Regions from separate parts of the Erythrobacter sp. JB3-1 genome, predicted to be linked through region 2. Evidence: predicted binding sites of a transcription regulator. Region 2 holds the regulator's gene; the other holds the start of a gene.
The links. Region 2 encodes LexA, which represses DNA repair genes until DNA is damaged. Its sites were predicted from a motif close to GTTCCNCNCTTGTTCT; they were not measured.
Positions count from the first base shown of each region.

Region 1 (7,867 bases), 380 kb from region 2:
AGGCTATCACCCGCTCGCTTATCGAATGATGTGCCTGCAAGCGCATTACCGCAGCGAGCTGGAGTTTTCGTGGGAGGGGCTGAAAGCGGCTCTGACGCGGCTGAAGCGGATGGTCATGCAAGTCGAAGCTCTCAAATCCCGTCATGCTGAACTTGGTTCAGCATCGATCGCCGGGGATGAGCCGTGGGAGATGGCGGAAGGATGGACCCTGAAACAAGTTCAGGGTGACGATTGGGGCAAATTGAAGACTTCGCTTGATAAGTTTGAGGCGGCCATTGCTGATGACCTCAACACGGCGATTGCTTTGACTGTGCTTGAGGACGTCCTTGCGACCAAGAAAGTGGATTTGAGTAAAAAGATATCCCTCGCGGCGATGATGGCGAATGTCTTGGGCCTCGGCCTGTTCGACCTCACCCGCACTGAACTGCGCCTTCGCCCAAAGGATGCGCAGATCACCGAGGCCGAGATTAATCGACAGATCGAACAGCGCAAAAAGGCCAAAGCTGAAAAGGATTTCGAGGAAGCAGACAGAATCAGAATCGGTCTAGAATCGAGCTTCGTCAACGTTATGGACGGCGATCCACTGGGCTGGGAATGGATGCTTCTCGTCAAAGAGTTTCCATCATGACTATCCTCGCCATTTCCGGCCTGATCCGCCCCCTGCTTGAGCCGCAATTGCCGAGTGATGTCGATATCCGCTGGTTCATGACACACGAAGAGGCGCTGGAGGCCGTGCCCGAGGCGGAGATCGGCTGGTTCGACATGTATGATCAGGCGGCGATGGCCGACACTTTGCGCGCCGCGAAAAAGCTGAAATGGCTTAATTCGATCTATGCGGGGCTCGATTTTCTGCCGCTCGATGTCCTGATTGAGCGCGGGGTTACGGTCACCAATGGGGCCGGGATCAACGCCATAACCATCGCTGAATATGTCGTAATGGGCATGCTGAATATCGCTAAGGGCTACCGCGATGTTGTCCGCGCGCAGGAACGACGCGAATGGTTGCAGGACAGCCCGGGCAAGCGCGAGCTGCACGGATCAAGGGCTTTGCTGCTTGGTTATGGTGCGATTGGCAAACTGATCAAACCGCGCCTCGAGGCCTTCGATGTCGATGTGACCGTGGTGCGCCGTTCCGGCGGGGAGGGCGTGCTGACCCCGGATGATTGGCGCGCAAAATTGGGTGAGTTTGACTGGGTCATTCTGGCGGTCCCGGCCACGTCTGAAACCGACGGCATGATCGGCGCAGATGAGCTTGCGGCAATGAAATCGGACGCAGTCATTGTAAACATCGCCCGCGGCGCCGTGATCGACCAGCCGGCTTTGATCGAGGCGCTACAAGCCAAGACAATCGGCGGGGCGTTCTTGGATGTCACCACGCCCGAACCGCTGCCGGAGGATCACGTGCTGTGGACGCTCGACAATGCGCATATCTCCATGCACTTATCTGGCCGTGCTCAGGACAAAATGTTCATTCGCAGCGCAGCGCGTTTCCTTGATAATCTTGCGAAATATCGCCGCGGAGAACCGGTTACGCCGATTTTTGATCCGGTGCGTGGGTATTGATTGCAGTCCGTCTTAGGCACCGCCAACAACTGCTGAACCAATAGGCAATTTCAGCCATTGTGTTTTGAAGCTCTCAGGAGAACGCAGCGATGACCAACACCAAGAAAGCCTCCGACCTTTTTATCGAATGTCTGGAGGCGGAAGGTGTTGAGTACATCTTTGGCGTGCCGGGCGAGGAAAACCTCGATTTTCTAGAGAGCCTGTCGAACTCCGATCAGATCAAGCTGGTGTTGACCCGGCACGAGCAAGGCGCCGGCTTTATGGCCGCGACCTATGGGCGGCACACGGGTAAGACCGGCGTGTTTCTGGCAACACTAGGGCCAGGTGCGACCAATATGGTCACCGCGATCGCCTATTCGCAGCTCGGCGGCATGCCAACGCTGGCGATCACGGGGCAAAAGCCGATCAAGAAATCCAAGCAGGGCCGGTTCCAGATCCTCGACGTGGTCGACATGATGGGGCCGATCACGAAATACGCCTATCGGCTGCACGCAGGCGACAATATTCCCAGCCGCGTGCGCGAGGCGTTTCGTCTGGCTGAAGAGGAAAAGCCCGGCGCGACGCACCTCGAATTGCCTGAGGACATCGCTGAGGAGCCAACCGATTCTGTGCCGATCGCCCGCTCGGTCGCGCGCAGGCCATCGGCGGAGGTCAAAGCCGTGCGTATGGCGGTGGAGGCATTGGACGCTGCGCAGCGCCCAGTGCTGGTGATCGGTGCCGGTGCCAATCGCAAGATGACCAGCAATATGCTGGGCGAGTTTATTGAGAAGGTGCAGATCCCCTTTGTTACCACGCAAATGGGCAAGGGCGTGATTGATGAGCGGCATCCGCTGTTCCTCGGCTGCGCTGCCTTGTCCGCTGGTGATTTCTGCCACCGCGCGATTGAGGACGCGGATCTCATCATCAATGTCGGCCATGATGTGATCGAAAAGCCGCCGTTCTTCATGACCGACAGCAGCGCGGCCGTGATCCATGTCTCAACCAAGACCGCAGAGGTCGACCCGGTCTATTTCCCTCAGATCGAAGTGATCGGCGATATTGCCAATGCGATCTGGCAAATCAAAGAGGGCGCGACCAAACGCGATGGTTGTTTGTGCGAACGCATGCTGGAATATCGCGGGGCAGAGGTCGCCCATTCCAAGCCGCTAGAGGCGGATAATCGCTTCCCCATCTTCCCGCCGCATCTGGTGCGCCAAGTGCGCGATAGCATGCCCAATGATGGCATCATTTGCCTCGATAATGGGGTCTATAAACTGTGGTTTGCACGCAATTACACCGCGTATCTGCCGAACACGGTCTTGCTCGACAATGCGCTGGCGACCATGGGGGCTGGCCTGCCGTCAGCGATGATGAGTGCGATGCTATATCCGGATCGCAAGGTAATGGCGATCTGCGGCGATGGCGGCTTTATGATGAACAGTCAGGAGATGGAAACAGCGGTTCGGCTGGGCCTCAATATGACTGTGCTGATCCTGCGCGATGATGCCTATGGGATGATCCGCTGGAAGCAGGCGAATATGGGTTTTAAGGATTACGGCCTGACCTATGGCAATCCCGACTTTGTGAAATATGCCGAAAGCTACGGCGCGCATGGTCATCGCGTGATCAGCAGCGAGCATTTGACTGATCTGCTTGCCCACACGCGCGATACGCCGGGCGTCCATCTGATCGATTGCCCAGTCGACTACAGCGAAAATGATCACATTTTGAACCATGAGATCAAGGAATTGAGCGCGAAGCTCTGAGCCGAAGCCCCCAATCAGGATATCCCCATGCCAAAGCTTAAAGACACCTATCCGCTCTATCTCAACAATAAGGCTGCGCAGCCCAATACCGATCTGGCGGTGACCGACAAATACACAGGCGAGGTCGCCTTCCGCACCGCGCTCGCCACCCCTGAGGTGATTGATGAGGCGATTGCAGGCACCGTGCGCGCGGCCGCGCCAATGGCGAAGCTCGCCAGTTATGAGAAGCAAGACGTGCTGATGCACTGCGTTGCGCGGTTCAAGGAGCGGTTTGACGAGCTTGCCTATTCGCTGTGCGTCGAGGCGGGAAAGCCGATCAATGATGCGGAGGGCGAGGTCACCCGCCTGATCGATACCTTTCGCATCGCAGGCGAGGAGGCTGTGCGAAATTATGGCGAGGTTATGCCGCTCGATATATCGGCGCGTGCTAAAGGCTATCAGGCGATGTGGAAACGCGTGCCGATTGGGCCTTGCAGCTTTATTTCCCCGTTCAACTTTCCGCTCAATCTCGCTGCGCACAAAATTGCGCCCGCCATCGCCATGGGCTGTCCATTCGTGATGAAGCCCGCGAGCAAGACGCCGCTTGGCGCAATCATCATGGGCGAGGTTTTGGCCGAATGCGATGTGCTGCCTGAAGGGGCGTTTTCGATCCTGCCGGCGAGCCGCGATGGCGCGGATCTGTTCACCACTGATGGGCGATTGAAACTGCTCAGCTTTACCGGTTCGCCGGGCGTCGGCTGGGATCTTAAAGCAAAGGCTGGCAAGAAGCCGGTTATCCTGGAGCTCGGCGGGAATGCCGCCGTCATTGTCGATCATGACGCTGATCTGGATGATGCGCTGGAGCGGATCATTTTTGGCGCGTTTTACCAATCCGGGCAAAGCTGCATCGGCGTGCAGCGGATTATCATCCACGCCGATATCTATGACCGCTTCAAGGATATGCTGGTCGCAAAAACCAAGACGCTGATCGCGGGCGACCCGAAAGACCGTGACACGTTTATCGGCCCCATGATCTCAGAAGGTGAGGCGACGCGCCTTAAGGGCTGGATCGACGATGCGGTCGAGGGCGGGGCGGATTTGCTGACCGGTGGCGGATTGTCGAACGGCAATATGCTCGAGGCGACGCTGCTCGAAAATGTCCATCCCGATGCGGCGGCCATCAATGAAGAGGCTTTCGGCCCGCTCGCGATCCTTCAGAAATTCACCGACTTTGATGCTGCACTGGACGAAGTGAATCGCTCCAAATTTGGCCTGCAAGCGGGCATCTTCACCCGCGACCTGTTCAAGATGTACGACGCCTGGGACGAGCTTGATGTCGGCGGTGTCGTCATCAATGACGTGCCGAGCTACCGTGTCGACAACATGCCCTATGGCGGGGTGAAAGATTCAGGTCTGGGCCGCGAAGGCATCCGGTTTGCCATGGAAGATATGAGCGAAATCCGGAACCTTGTGGTAAGGCGGAATTAATTGAACTGCGCAGGCCCATCCGGGCCAGCGTCCTCGGCGCAGCTCCTCCGCTTCGCTACGGTGCGCCTGCGGGCGGGCGGGCGCCCTTCGGGCCTGACGGCCCGTCGGCTGTCCTCGAGCAATAAAACAGCACCGCCGTCACCTGCATTTGCGGCTCCGGCGTGTAATTGCTCTCAACGCTCGAGATCGTTGCATCGGCGACAAGCTGGCTGGGTATGGAAAACTCATGCTCGGGCAGCGCGGCGATAAATTCTTCCCCGACCTTGCAGGCGGCGATCCCGTCAAATTCGAGCACCAATTCGTGGCGTGAGCCGGAAAAGGTGATCGATGCCCAGGGCTTTTCTTCGTGCGTGAGCAGGTTGCCGCGCCCACCTGCGAGTTTGAGCAACGCCTCGCGCACCCGGTCGCTGGTTGTGCGCCGGGGGCGGTAACGCCGCGCTCGCCGTACGGCCTGCGCACTCTGCGTGGCTGGCGGCGTGTCGATCATATCCGCTGGAACATCGATCTGGCCGCTGTCGGCGGATTTGGTTTCAATAAGCATGGGCGATATCCTGACCGAGGTTTTGAGCGAGTTTCATGCCGAACTTTCCGGCGCTATAGCTTGGGGCTAGGCCGCTGCTGGGACGAAAACTGCCGGGTGTTGCCTTAAATTCCGCCGGAGCGTTTGCGCCCTCGGTGGCCGCGCCGACATAGTCCGACATCCACTGGCGCGTGCGAGCTTCGGTGGCGGCGCGCGGTGTGCGGCCCATCCGCAAATCAAGCACAAAGCGCGGGTCATGCGCAGCCAACCGTCCGAATTTTGTGGCTGGCATATCGTGGTCCCTCAGGAACTTTTCGATCACTCTGATCAGCATATGATTTCCCCTTCATCTGACACCAAAAGAGCGAATCATCCTGCTTCGAATCGCTCAATGTTCATTAAATGTTCCATTCAATTTCCTACTTGTCTAGGAAAAATCTTGCATGTAGGAAGGAAAAATGAGGAACTCAGATAAAAACAATTCATCCGACCCGCGTCAGCGCCTGCAGGACTTGTCAAAGGAGCGGGGCGCGAGCCTTGCGAATCTGTCGAAAATGCTGGGGCGCAACGCGAGTTATCTGCAGCAATTCATCACGAAAGGCTCGCCTAGGAAGCTTGAGGAAAATGACCGCCGCGTTCTGGCGCGATTCTTTGGCATTGCTGAGACGGAACTGGGTGCTTTGCCTGGTGGTTCGAAGGAAAAATCCTACACAACGTCTGCGGCGGGGCAATTGGACAGGGGCACGAGCGCGAAAGCGTGGGTCGATGTGCCGCGGCTTGATATTGGGGCCTCTGCTGGACCGGGTACGTTGCCCGATTCAGAAGAACCCTATGATGCGTTCCAATTCTCACGCCGCTGGCTCACCGAGCAAGGGCTTGAGGGGGCCAAGCTATCCGCGATTACTGTAACGGGCGATTCGATGGAGCCGCTGCTGCATGATGGTGACGAAATCCTGGTCGACCGCGCTGAGCGTCCTTTCAGAGACGGCGTGCATGTCGTGCGGCTGGGCGACAATCTGATGGTGAAGCGCGTGGCTAGTGCTGGGCCGGGTCGGCTGGCGTTGATCTCGCAAAATCTCGCCTACCCGCCGATTGATGTGGCGGCAGAGGAATGTGAGATTATCGGCCGCGTGGTTTGGAAAGGGGGCGGATTTGAAGCAACTGAAAAATCCCTGACGCAATATACGCGATGGTTTTGTGCTTGCTGCCATTGTCACCATGCCAGCCATTCTAATCTCTAGATTAGTCCTTGGTGCAAGTTGGTTGCAGATTGCATTGGCGTTCGTAGTTTGGGTGCTGGCGTTATTGAGCATCCTTGGTGCTGGCCGGGGCGTGAGTCGCGATGAGGCTATTGGTTGGACGCTGATCGTCAGTATGTTTTGCGCTTGGCTTGCTGTGCCTGTGGTCGCTCTGATCCTTAGTGTTCTCGAACTTTCTGAGCGCTTGTTTTAATTGCGATCATAAGCCACATCTTCAGCCATGACCGAACAACCCAAAACTCCCCCGATGAAAGCCGCGATTATTCCGGTGACGCCGCTCCAGCAGAACTGCTCGCTGATCTGGTGCACGAAGACGATGCGCGCGGCGTTGATTGATCCGGGCGGCGATCTGCACAAGCTGAAAGATGGCGTGGCGAAGGCCGGCGTGACGCTGGAGAAAATCCTGATCACTCACGGCCATCTCGACCATTGCGGCCAGGCCGGGATGCTGGCTGAGGAACTGGGCCTGCCAATCGAAGGGCCGCATAAAGATGACCTGTTCTGGATCGAGCAGCTCGACAATGACGGCGCGCGCTATGGCATGGAGGCCAAGAGCTTTGAGCCGGATCGCTGGCTGGAGCATGGCGATACCGTCACCGTGGGCGAGTTGACATTGGATGTGATCCATTGCCCTGGCCACACCCCTGGCCATGTGGTGTTTTTCCACGAGCCAAGCCGGTTTGCGGTCGTCGGCGATGTGCTGTTCCAGGGCTCAATCGGGCGGACCGACTTCCCGCGCGGCAACCATCAGGACCTCATCAATGCGATCACACAGCGCCTTTGGCCCTTGGGCGAGGATGTGATGTTCATTCCCGGGCACGGCCCGACCAGCACCTTTGGTCAGGAACGCAAAACGAACCAGTTTGTGAGCGATTACGTCCTGTCTTAATACAGGCGGGCTCTAAATCACCCGAAGCACAACAAGCGTCGCGGCGACTGCCAAACCCGGCTGTGTAAGCAGCGTGATGATCGTACCGATAAACCGGCCCTTGCTGAGGCTACCGCCGTCCATGCCAAACCCGTGCGCCACGCGGCCGAGCATATAAATGCCCGCGACATAGGCGAGCCATGTTCCGCCTCTGCCGGAAAGTTCAATCGCGGCGACCAGGATCAGCACAAAGGCCGTGTTCTCAACAAAGTTCAATTGTGCCCGCATCCGACGCTGGACTTGTTCATTTCCGCCATCGCCAACAAAAACCTGCGTTGCGTTTCGCACTTGCCCAATCCGGATCGACAGCCAAATGTTCAAGATCGCAGCTGCCGCCGCGGCGGCCAAAGTCACAGGAAGCGTAATCATAAATAGTTCCCTCAAA
Region 1 covers NZ_CP200289.1:2,211,043-2,218,909, forward strand. Annotated here, with positions in the region: gene cysS (cysteine--tRNA ligase) at 1-628, shown strand, start outside; gene AC0V6M_RS10435 (D-2-hydroxyacid dehydrogenase) at 625-1,563, shown strand; gene AC0V6M_RS10440 (acetolactate synthase large subunit) at 1,653-3,308, shown strand; gene AC0V6M_RS10445 (aldehyde dehydrogenase family protein) at 3,336-4,775, shown strand; gene AC0V6M_RS10450 (hypothetical protein) at 4,831-5,316, opposite strand; gene AC0V6M_RS10455 (hypothetical protein) at 5,306-5,587, opposite strand; gene AC0V6M_RS10460 (S24 family peptidase) at 5,754-6,536, shown strand; gene AC0V6M_RS10465 (MBL fold metallo-hydrolase) at 6,802-7,443, shown strand; gene AC0V6M_RS10470 (MAPEG family protein) at 7,456-7,851, opposite strand.
Region 1: a site for LexA is predicted at 5,700-5,715, ahead of AC0V6M_RS10460 (S24 family peptidase). Genes of this name have one in related genera too.

Region 2 (7,867 bases):
GTCATGCGCAGGAAATTGCCCGTATAGCTGAGATCATTCTTCGGCTGCATGAAAGGCTGACCGACGGCATATTTATACGCCATCGCTGCAATCGTTGGCATTTTCGCGATCAAGCGGTGTGAGCTGATCTTGCGGTGCTCTGGATCAGAAATGTCGGTGCTGTCGTGATAGAACGCAGACAGGGCGCCAACCACGCCGCACATGATCGCCATAGGGTGCGCATCGCGGCGGAACCCCTGGATAAACTGGCGCAGCTGATCGTGCAGCATCGTGTGCCGCGTGATCGTGTAATTGAAGTCTTCCATTTCGGCGGCATTGGGCAGCTCGCCGTTGAGCAAGAGATAGGAGACTTCCATAAAGCTGGAATGTTCCGCCAGCTGGCCAATGGGATAGCCGCGGTGCAGCAGCACGCCTTCGTTCCCGTCGATGTAAGTCAGCGCACTTTCACAGCTCGCTGTAGACTTATAGCCAGGATCAAACGTGAACGCGCCCGTTTGGCCATACAGCTTGCGGATGTCGATAACATCGGGTCCGGTGCTGCCTTCGAGCACTGGGAAATCGTAGGTTTCGCCCCCCAGCTCGAGCGTTGCCTGTTTGTCTGCCAAAACCTGTCTCCTCAAATTCAACCTACCGCTTCTAAGCGCGATCTCACTCGCGCTCAGCCTCAGCCGGCTTGCGCGTCCAAGCGCGCCAAAGCTTCTTCCCGTCCCAATAGGACCAGAACATCGAAAATACCGGGCGAATTCATCGTTCCGGTGAGAGCTGCACGCATAGGCTGCGCGAGCTTGCCAAAGCCCAGCTCGTGGGCCTCAGCTAGTGCCTTCGTAGTGGCTTCGAGGGCCTCACTTGTCCAGTGATTTTCCTGCGATAATGCTTGCACAACGAGCGAAAGCCGCGCTCGGCCATCCTCGTCGAGCGATTTTGCCGCCTTTTCCGTCATTTCCAGCGGACGCTGCGCAAACAAAAAGCCAGCCCCTTCAGCCAGTTCGTCAATGTTTTTCGCTCGCACTTTCAGCACTGGCATAGCTTTGGTCAAAAGCTCTAGATTCGCGTTGCTTTCGATCCGGCCCATGGCGAGTTTCGCCAACATCGCGTCATCGGCCTCGCGAATGTAGTGCCCGTTGAGGCTTTCCAGCTTCTTCAGATCAAAACGGGACGGGCCTTTGCCAACCCCTGACAGATCAAACAGCTCAATTGCTTCTGCGCGGGTAATCTCTTCACGGTCGCCATGCGCCCAGCCAAGGCGGAGCAGGTAGTTGAACAAAGCGTCGGACAGTATGCCCATCTCATCGCGGTAGGCCTCTACGCCAAGCGCCCCGTGACGCTTCGACAATTTTGCTCCGTCCGCCCCATGGATCAGAGGAATGTGGGCATATGTCGGCTCAGGCCAATCGCCCTCAACTTTATCCATCGCATGATAGATCGGCAGCTGGCGAAAGGCATTGTTGAGGTGGTCATCACCGCGGATCACATGGGTCACGCCCATGTCGTGATCATCAACGACAACGGCCAGCATATAGGTCGGCGTTCCATCAGCGCGCAGGATGATGTAATCATCGAGCTCTTCGTTCTTGACCGAAACGGAGCCTTGCACTTCGTCGGCGATGGTCGCCTCGCCCGATTGCGGGGTTTTGAGCCGAACGACATAAGGCGCGCCTTCTGGTGCTTCGGATGGATCGCGGTCGCGCCAGCGCCCGTCATAGCGCATGGGCAGCTTTTTCTCGCGTTGCTCCGCGCGCATGGCTTCAAGCTCTTCCGGCGTAGCAAAGCACTTATAGGCGTGCCCTGCATCCAGCAGCTTATGCGCCACTTCTGCATGGCGATCCGCTCGCTTAGATTGGAATACCGGCGCGTCGTCATAATCGAGGCCAAGCCAATCAAGCCCGTCGATTATCGCATCAATCGCCTCCTGAGTGGACCGCTTACGGTCGGTATCCTCAATGCGCAGCAGAGCCTTGCCGCCGTGATGACGGGCATAAAGCCAGTTGAACAAGGCCGTGCGCGCGCCGCCAATATGCAAAAAGCCTGTGGGCGAGGGGGCAAAGCGGGTGACAATCGCTTTTGCGCTTTCGCTTGCCATAGCCTGTGAATTCCTTTTCAAGTTGCTCATGGGCCAAGAGGGGGCGCCAAATGTGCCGATTGGCGGCGGGGCTGGTGAAAGCCCCAATGCCAGTGATGTTGCAGTGCAGCGCCATTGGCGCAAGGCCCCGGCTTTGTCCAGTATCGGGTCCAGTATTGGCCCGGGCCTAGCCTCCAAAATTGAAGGTTTTTTAGCTGGGGCGGGTTTCGACCGCGCACCGTGGATCGCTGTGCTGTTCGCAGGCGGTATTCTATCATGGTTCGCGCTTAGCTCGCCGCTGCAATGGGCGGCGGGGATCGGGGTAGGCCTGCTGCTAGCCATCGCGGGCGCCGCAATTTGGCGCGGGGTCGAGGACCGCGTCTTGCTCAGGCAGACAATAATCGCCGTCGGGCTGGTGTTCGCCGCCGGGATTGCGACCATTTGGATGCGCTCAGAACTGGTGGGGGCAGAGCCCATTGAGCGCCCGATTGTTGAGCGGGTTCAAGGCTTTGTTCTCGAACGCGAAGATCAGCCCGCGCGCGAGCGGATCCGATTGGTCCTGGCCATGCGGGACGCTGAGAATGGCGAAAGCCGCAAGATCCGTGTGAATGTACCACAGGATAAGGTCGTGGACGGCTTGAGCGAGGGATCGGTGGTGCGCCTGCGCGCGCGCTTGATGCCGCCAGCCTCGCCGATGCTGCCAGGCTCATACGACTTTGCCCGCGCCGCCTGGTTCCAGGGTTTAGCCGCAACCGGCAGCTTGGTTGGCGAGATCGAGCTGATGGAGGGTGGGCGTGACACCGGCGCCATTCCAAAGGTTCAGCGCGTGCTCTCGGCCCATGTGCGCGAGCGGGTGGACGGCTCAGCAGGCACAATCGCGGCAGCTTTTGCGAGCGGCGACCGTGGCGGGATTGCAGAGGCCGACGAAATCGCGATGCGCGATGCGGGACTAACCCACTTGCTCTCGATCAGCGGGCTGCATGTCAGCGCCGTCATCGCTGCGGCCTATTTGGTGACGTTGAAGTTGTTGGCTCTCTTTCCGGCGGTGGCGCTGCGTGTGCGCCTGCCGATCTTGGCCGCGGGGGCAGGGGCGCTTGCGGGCGTTGGATACACGCTGCTGACGGGGGCGGAGGTTCCGACTGTGCGCAGCTGCGTCGCGGCAATGCTGGTGCTGATAGCGCTCGCCATGGGCCGCGATGCATTGTCGCTCAGAATGGTGGCGATGGCGGCGATATTCGTCATGCTGCTGTGGCCGGAATCGGTGGTGGGGCCGAGCTTTCAGATGAGCTTTTCTGCCGTGATTGCGATTGTGGCGCTGTCGAGCTCTGGACCGGTGCGCGCGTTCCTCGCTGCGCGGGAGGAGACATGGCTGCGGCATGTCGGCAGACGGGTGATCATGCTGTTCATTACCGGTCTGGTGATCGAGATCGCGCTGATGCCGATTGTTCTATTCCATTTCCACAGGGCAGGGGTCTACGGCGCTTTTGCCAATGTCATCGCGATCCCGCTGGTCACCTTCATCTCAATGCCACTCATTGCCTTTGCGTTGTTCCTTGATCTGATCGGCCTTGGCGCGCCCGCCTGGTGGCTGGTGGAACGCTCGCTTGAGCTGTTGCTTGCGATTGCACATTGGACGTCGAGCCAGCCCGGTTCGGTCAAACTGATGCCGCAGATGGGCAGGCTCACTATCGCGCTGTTCGTTATTGGCTCACTATGGCTTGCCTTATGGAATGGCCGCGCGCGGTTGCTGGGATTTGCACCCGTTGCGGCGGCTTCGATCATGCTCATGGTGACGCCTATTCCTGATGTGCTGATCGGGCGCGATGGGCGCCATGTCGGTGTGACGATGGATAGCTCGCTGTTGTCGCTGCGCAATTCGCGTTCTTCCTATGCGCGAGACAACCTGCTCGAACTCGCCAGCGTTTCTGCTGATCCCATTCCGATGGCGGAATGGCCCGGAGCGCGGTGTTCTACCGAGTTCTGCCTTCTCCAGATTGAGCGCGGAGGCCGCGACTGGACAATACTGATGGCGCGAAACCGAGAGCTGATCGAGGAACGCGCACTCGCCGCCGCTTGCGCGAGAGCCGACATCGTCGTGGCCGACCGTTATCTGCCGTGGTCTTGCAAACCCAAATGGCTCAAAGCCGATCGCGGGTTTCTACAAGAGCATGGCGGGCTGGCGCTCGATCTGTCATCGGAGCGGATCACCAGTGTTGCCAGCAATCAGGGCCAGCATGGATGGTGGCGCGGGAAAGCCGACGATTAGCCAGCCACCCCGCGCGACCTATTCACATCGCAATTAGTGGTAGCGCCGCAGGAGGCCTGCGAGCTTACCCTGAACCTGAACTTCGCCCGGTTGATAGACCTGCGCATCATAGGACGCATTGGCCGGATCAAGCCGCACTGTCCCGCTGTCGCGGTGGAGGTATTTGAGGGTTGCTTCCTCGCCGCGCACCAGGGCCACAACGATTTCGCCATCTCGCGCGGCGTCCGTGCGCTTTACCAGCGCAAAGTCACCGTCGAAGATGCCAGCCTCAATCATCGAATCGCCAGACACCTCAAGGGCGTAATGCTCGCCCGGTCCCAGCAAGGCCGCCGGTACGGGAAGGCTGCTTTGTCCCTCAAGCGCCTCAATCGGAGCGCCCGCTGCGATCCGGCCATGCAATGGCACCTCGATCACGTCATTTGCAGGCTCTGGACTGGTGTCATTCGCGCTGGGCATGGATGTCGCCCGCGAGACCACATCATTCGCCACCGCCGCCGCAGCGCGCGGAGCAGGCGTTGCATCCTCAGGCTGCTTGATCACCTCCAGCGCGCGCGCCCGATTGGGCAGCCGCCGAATGAAGCCGCGTTCCTCCAATGCCGAAATCAGTCGGTGCACACCCGACTTGCTCTTAAGGTCGAGCGCTTCCTTCATTTCTTCAAAAGAGGGTGAAATTCCCGTCTCTTCAAGCCGCTCTTGGATAAAGCGGATCAATTCGTGCTGCTTTGCCGTCAGCATTACGATAGTCTCCCTAAAACAGGTCGATCGCCCCAGCGCCGGTTAGGGTGGCGAGGGACCATTTCGCGCACCAATAACGTGAACGAATAAGGAACAATTAGGAAACTTCATTCACCGAGTCAAGTCGGCAACTCACGCAATACCGCCATTTTCGAGGGTTAATGCGGTGACGAGCTCTCCTGCGCTCGCTGCGTCGGCGCCTTCGCGCCGCAGGATCAGGCAGTTCGCACCCGCCAATGCCGCTAGCGCGCTGGAGTCCTGAGAGCCAACGCGGCGCACCGTGCGGCCGTCGTGAACAGCGCGCAGAAACTCACGCCGCTTGCCAATCGTGGGCAGGTCTTCCGCCAAAGGCAGTGTCAAAGCCGGGGGAAGGGGAGACTCGGCCCCCATGGCCGCGCGCACAAGCGGCAGAGCGAACAGGAAGCACGTCACGAAGCTGGAGACGGGATTGCCGGGCAGACCTAGGATCACCTGCCGCGTGCCACCCGCGCGTTCCCGCGTCGCCACCATCAGCGGCTTGCCGGGTTTGATCGCGACCTTCCAGAACGCGATTTTTACGCCCCATGCCTCTAGTGCTGGCTGGATCAAGTCATGGTCGCCCACCGATGCACCGCCGGAGGTGATGAGTATGTCCGCATCCACCGCCTTGGTCAGCGCGCTCGCCAAGGCATCGTGATCATCCGGCACCGGGCCGATGCGCGCGACATCGCACCCGAGCGGGCGCAGCATGCTGGCGATCATCGCGCCATTGCTTGCCGGGATCTGGTCAGCGCCGCATTGCTCCGGGTCGGCGGCTAACTCGTCCCCGCTGTCGAGCACCGCCACGCGCGGAGCCGCGCCCACCATGAGCCGACCGTGCCCCGCCGATAGCGCGAGCGCGAGTTGTCCTGGCCCGATGCGGGTGCCAGCGGTTAGGACCGTGTCGGCTTGCGCAAAGTCGAAGCCGCGCATCCGCACGTGCTTTCCCGGCGGCGGCGTATCGCTCGCGCTCACCAACGCGCCGTCCACATCGGCGTTCTCTTGGATCAGCACGCTGTCCGCGCCATCAGGCATATGCGCACCGGTCGATATCCGCACGCATTCGCCATTGGACAATGCGCCTGCAAACGGCGTGCCTGCTCGGCTCTCTCCCACGCGCTCCCACGGGCCATCACCAGCAATCGCATAGCCATCCATCGCCGACAGGTCCGCTGGTGGCTGAGTGCGCCGTGCGGTGAGGTCTTGCGCGAGGTAGCGCCCCAGCGCTTCCTCTGCGGGCAGCTCGCATGTCGCCATCTCTGGCGCGAGCTCCAGCAGCCGCGCCTGCGCGTCTTCCAAGGTCAGCAGAGCGCTCAAAGGTCGGCCTTCCAATGCCCGCTCTTGCCCCCACGCTTCTCGATCAGGCGTACCTCGCCGATCACCATGCCCTTATCGACCGCCTTGGCCATGTCGTAGATCGTGAGCAGCGCGCTCGACACCGCGACCATCGCCTCCATCTCCACGCCCGTCTTGCCGGTCAGCGAAGCGCGGGCGGTTGCCCGGATCGCGTCCTCTTCGAAGGTGAAGTCGAGCTCCACCGCGTCCAGCGCGAGCGGATGGCACAGCGGGATCAACTCGCCTGTCCGCTTGGCCGCCATGATCCCGGCAATCCGCGCGGTCCCCAGCACATCGCCTTTGGGCGCATTGCCATCGCGCACGGCCGCCAGCGTCTCTGCGGTCATCGCGATCCGGCCAGAGGCGATGGCGACGCGTTCGCTCGCGGCTTTGCCGCCAACATCGACCATGCGGGCCGCGCCGTCTTCGCCGAGATGGGTGAGTTTACTCATGGCTTTGCTCCCTTCGCTTCACCGTGCGTAGAGCACGCTTGGAACACCTGGAACACAGTACAGGGGTTTAAAACCAATCGATCACAAGCGCGGCTATTGATCAAATTTATCGATTGAAAAGATTGAGCCGCTCCGCCCGCACCCTCCACCCTTCCACCAGGATGATCACTCCGGCGTACAATCCGGGTGGAAGGGTGGAGGGCGCGGGTGGATCTGCACTTGGTCGAAAAAGCCATATCCATCTTCTGCCAGCTTTGAAGAATGTAGGACAGACCCTGCACAATGGGCCGCCTAGCCGTTCAGCAGGGTTCGCGTCGCCGCCGCCACATCATCCGCCCGCATCAGGCTCTCCCCGACCAGGAAAGTACGCACACCCGCCCGCGCGAGCCGAGTGCAATCTTCATGGCTGTTGATCCCGCTTTCGCCGACGATCAACGCGCCTTCAGGAGCGAGCGGAGCAAGCCGCTCGGTCGAAGCAAGATCAGTGGTGAAGGTCTTGAGATTGCGATTGTTCACCCCGACCAAAAGCGACTTGAGCGAATGCGCACGTTCCATCTCTGTCTCATCGTGCACTTCGACCAGCACATCCATGTTATGTTCGCGCGCGGCCGCCTCGATTTCCTGCATCTGAGCGTCTTCGAGAGCAGCAACGATGATCAGGATCGCATCCGCGCCAATCGAGCGAGCCTCGGCGCATTGCCATGGGTCAACCATGAAATCCTTGCGCAGGACCGGCAGTTTGCAGGCGGCGCGCGCCTCAATCAGAAAATCCTCATGACCCTGAAAATAGGGTTTATCGGTGAGCACGGACAGGCAAGTCGCCCCGCCAACCTCGTAATCGCGCGCATGGTCCGCCGGGCGGAAATCTTCGCGGATAATCCCTTTGGAGGGTGAGGCCTTTTTGACCTCTGCGATCAAGCCAAAGCCGGATGTGCTCGCTTGGCGCAATGCCGATTCAAACCCGCGCACCGGGCTTTGTTCGCTCGCCCGGCTCTCCAGATC
Region 2 covers NZ_CP200289.1:2,590,870-2,598,736, reverse strand. Annotated here, with positions in the region: gene AC0V6M_RS12360 (citrate synthase) at 1-605, opposite strand, end outside; gene gltX (glutamate--tRNA ligase) at 665-2,080, opposite strand; gene AC0V6M_RS12350 (ComEC/Rec2 family competence protein) at 2,109-4,325, shown strand; gene lexA (transcriptional repressor LexA) at 4,359-5,060, opposite strand; gene AC0V6M_RS12340 (molybdopterin molybdotransferase MoeA) at 5,193-6,395, opposite strand; gene moaC (cyclic pyranopterin monophosphate synthase MoaC) at 6,392-6,865, opposite strand; gene trpC (indole-3-glycerol phosphate synthase TrpC) at 7,157-7,867, opposite strand, start outside.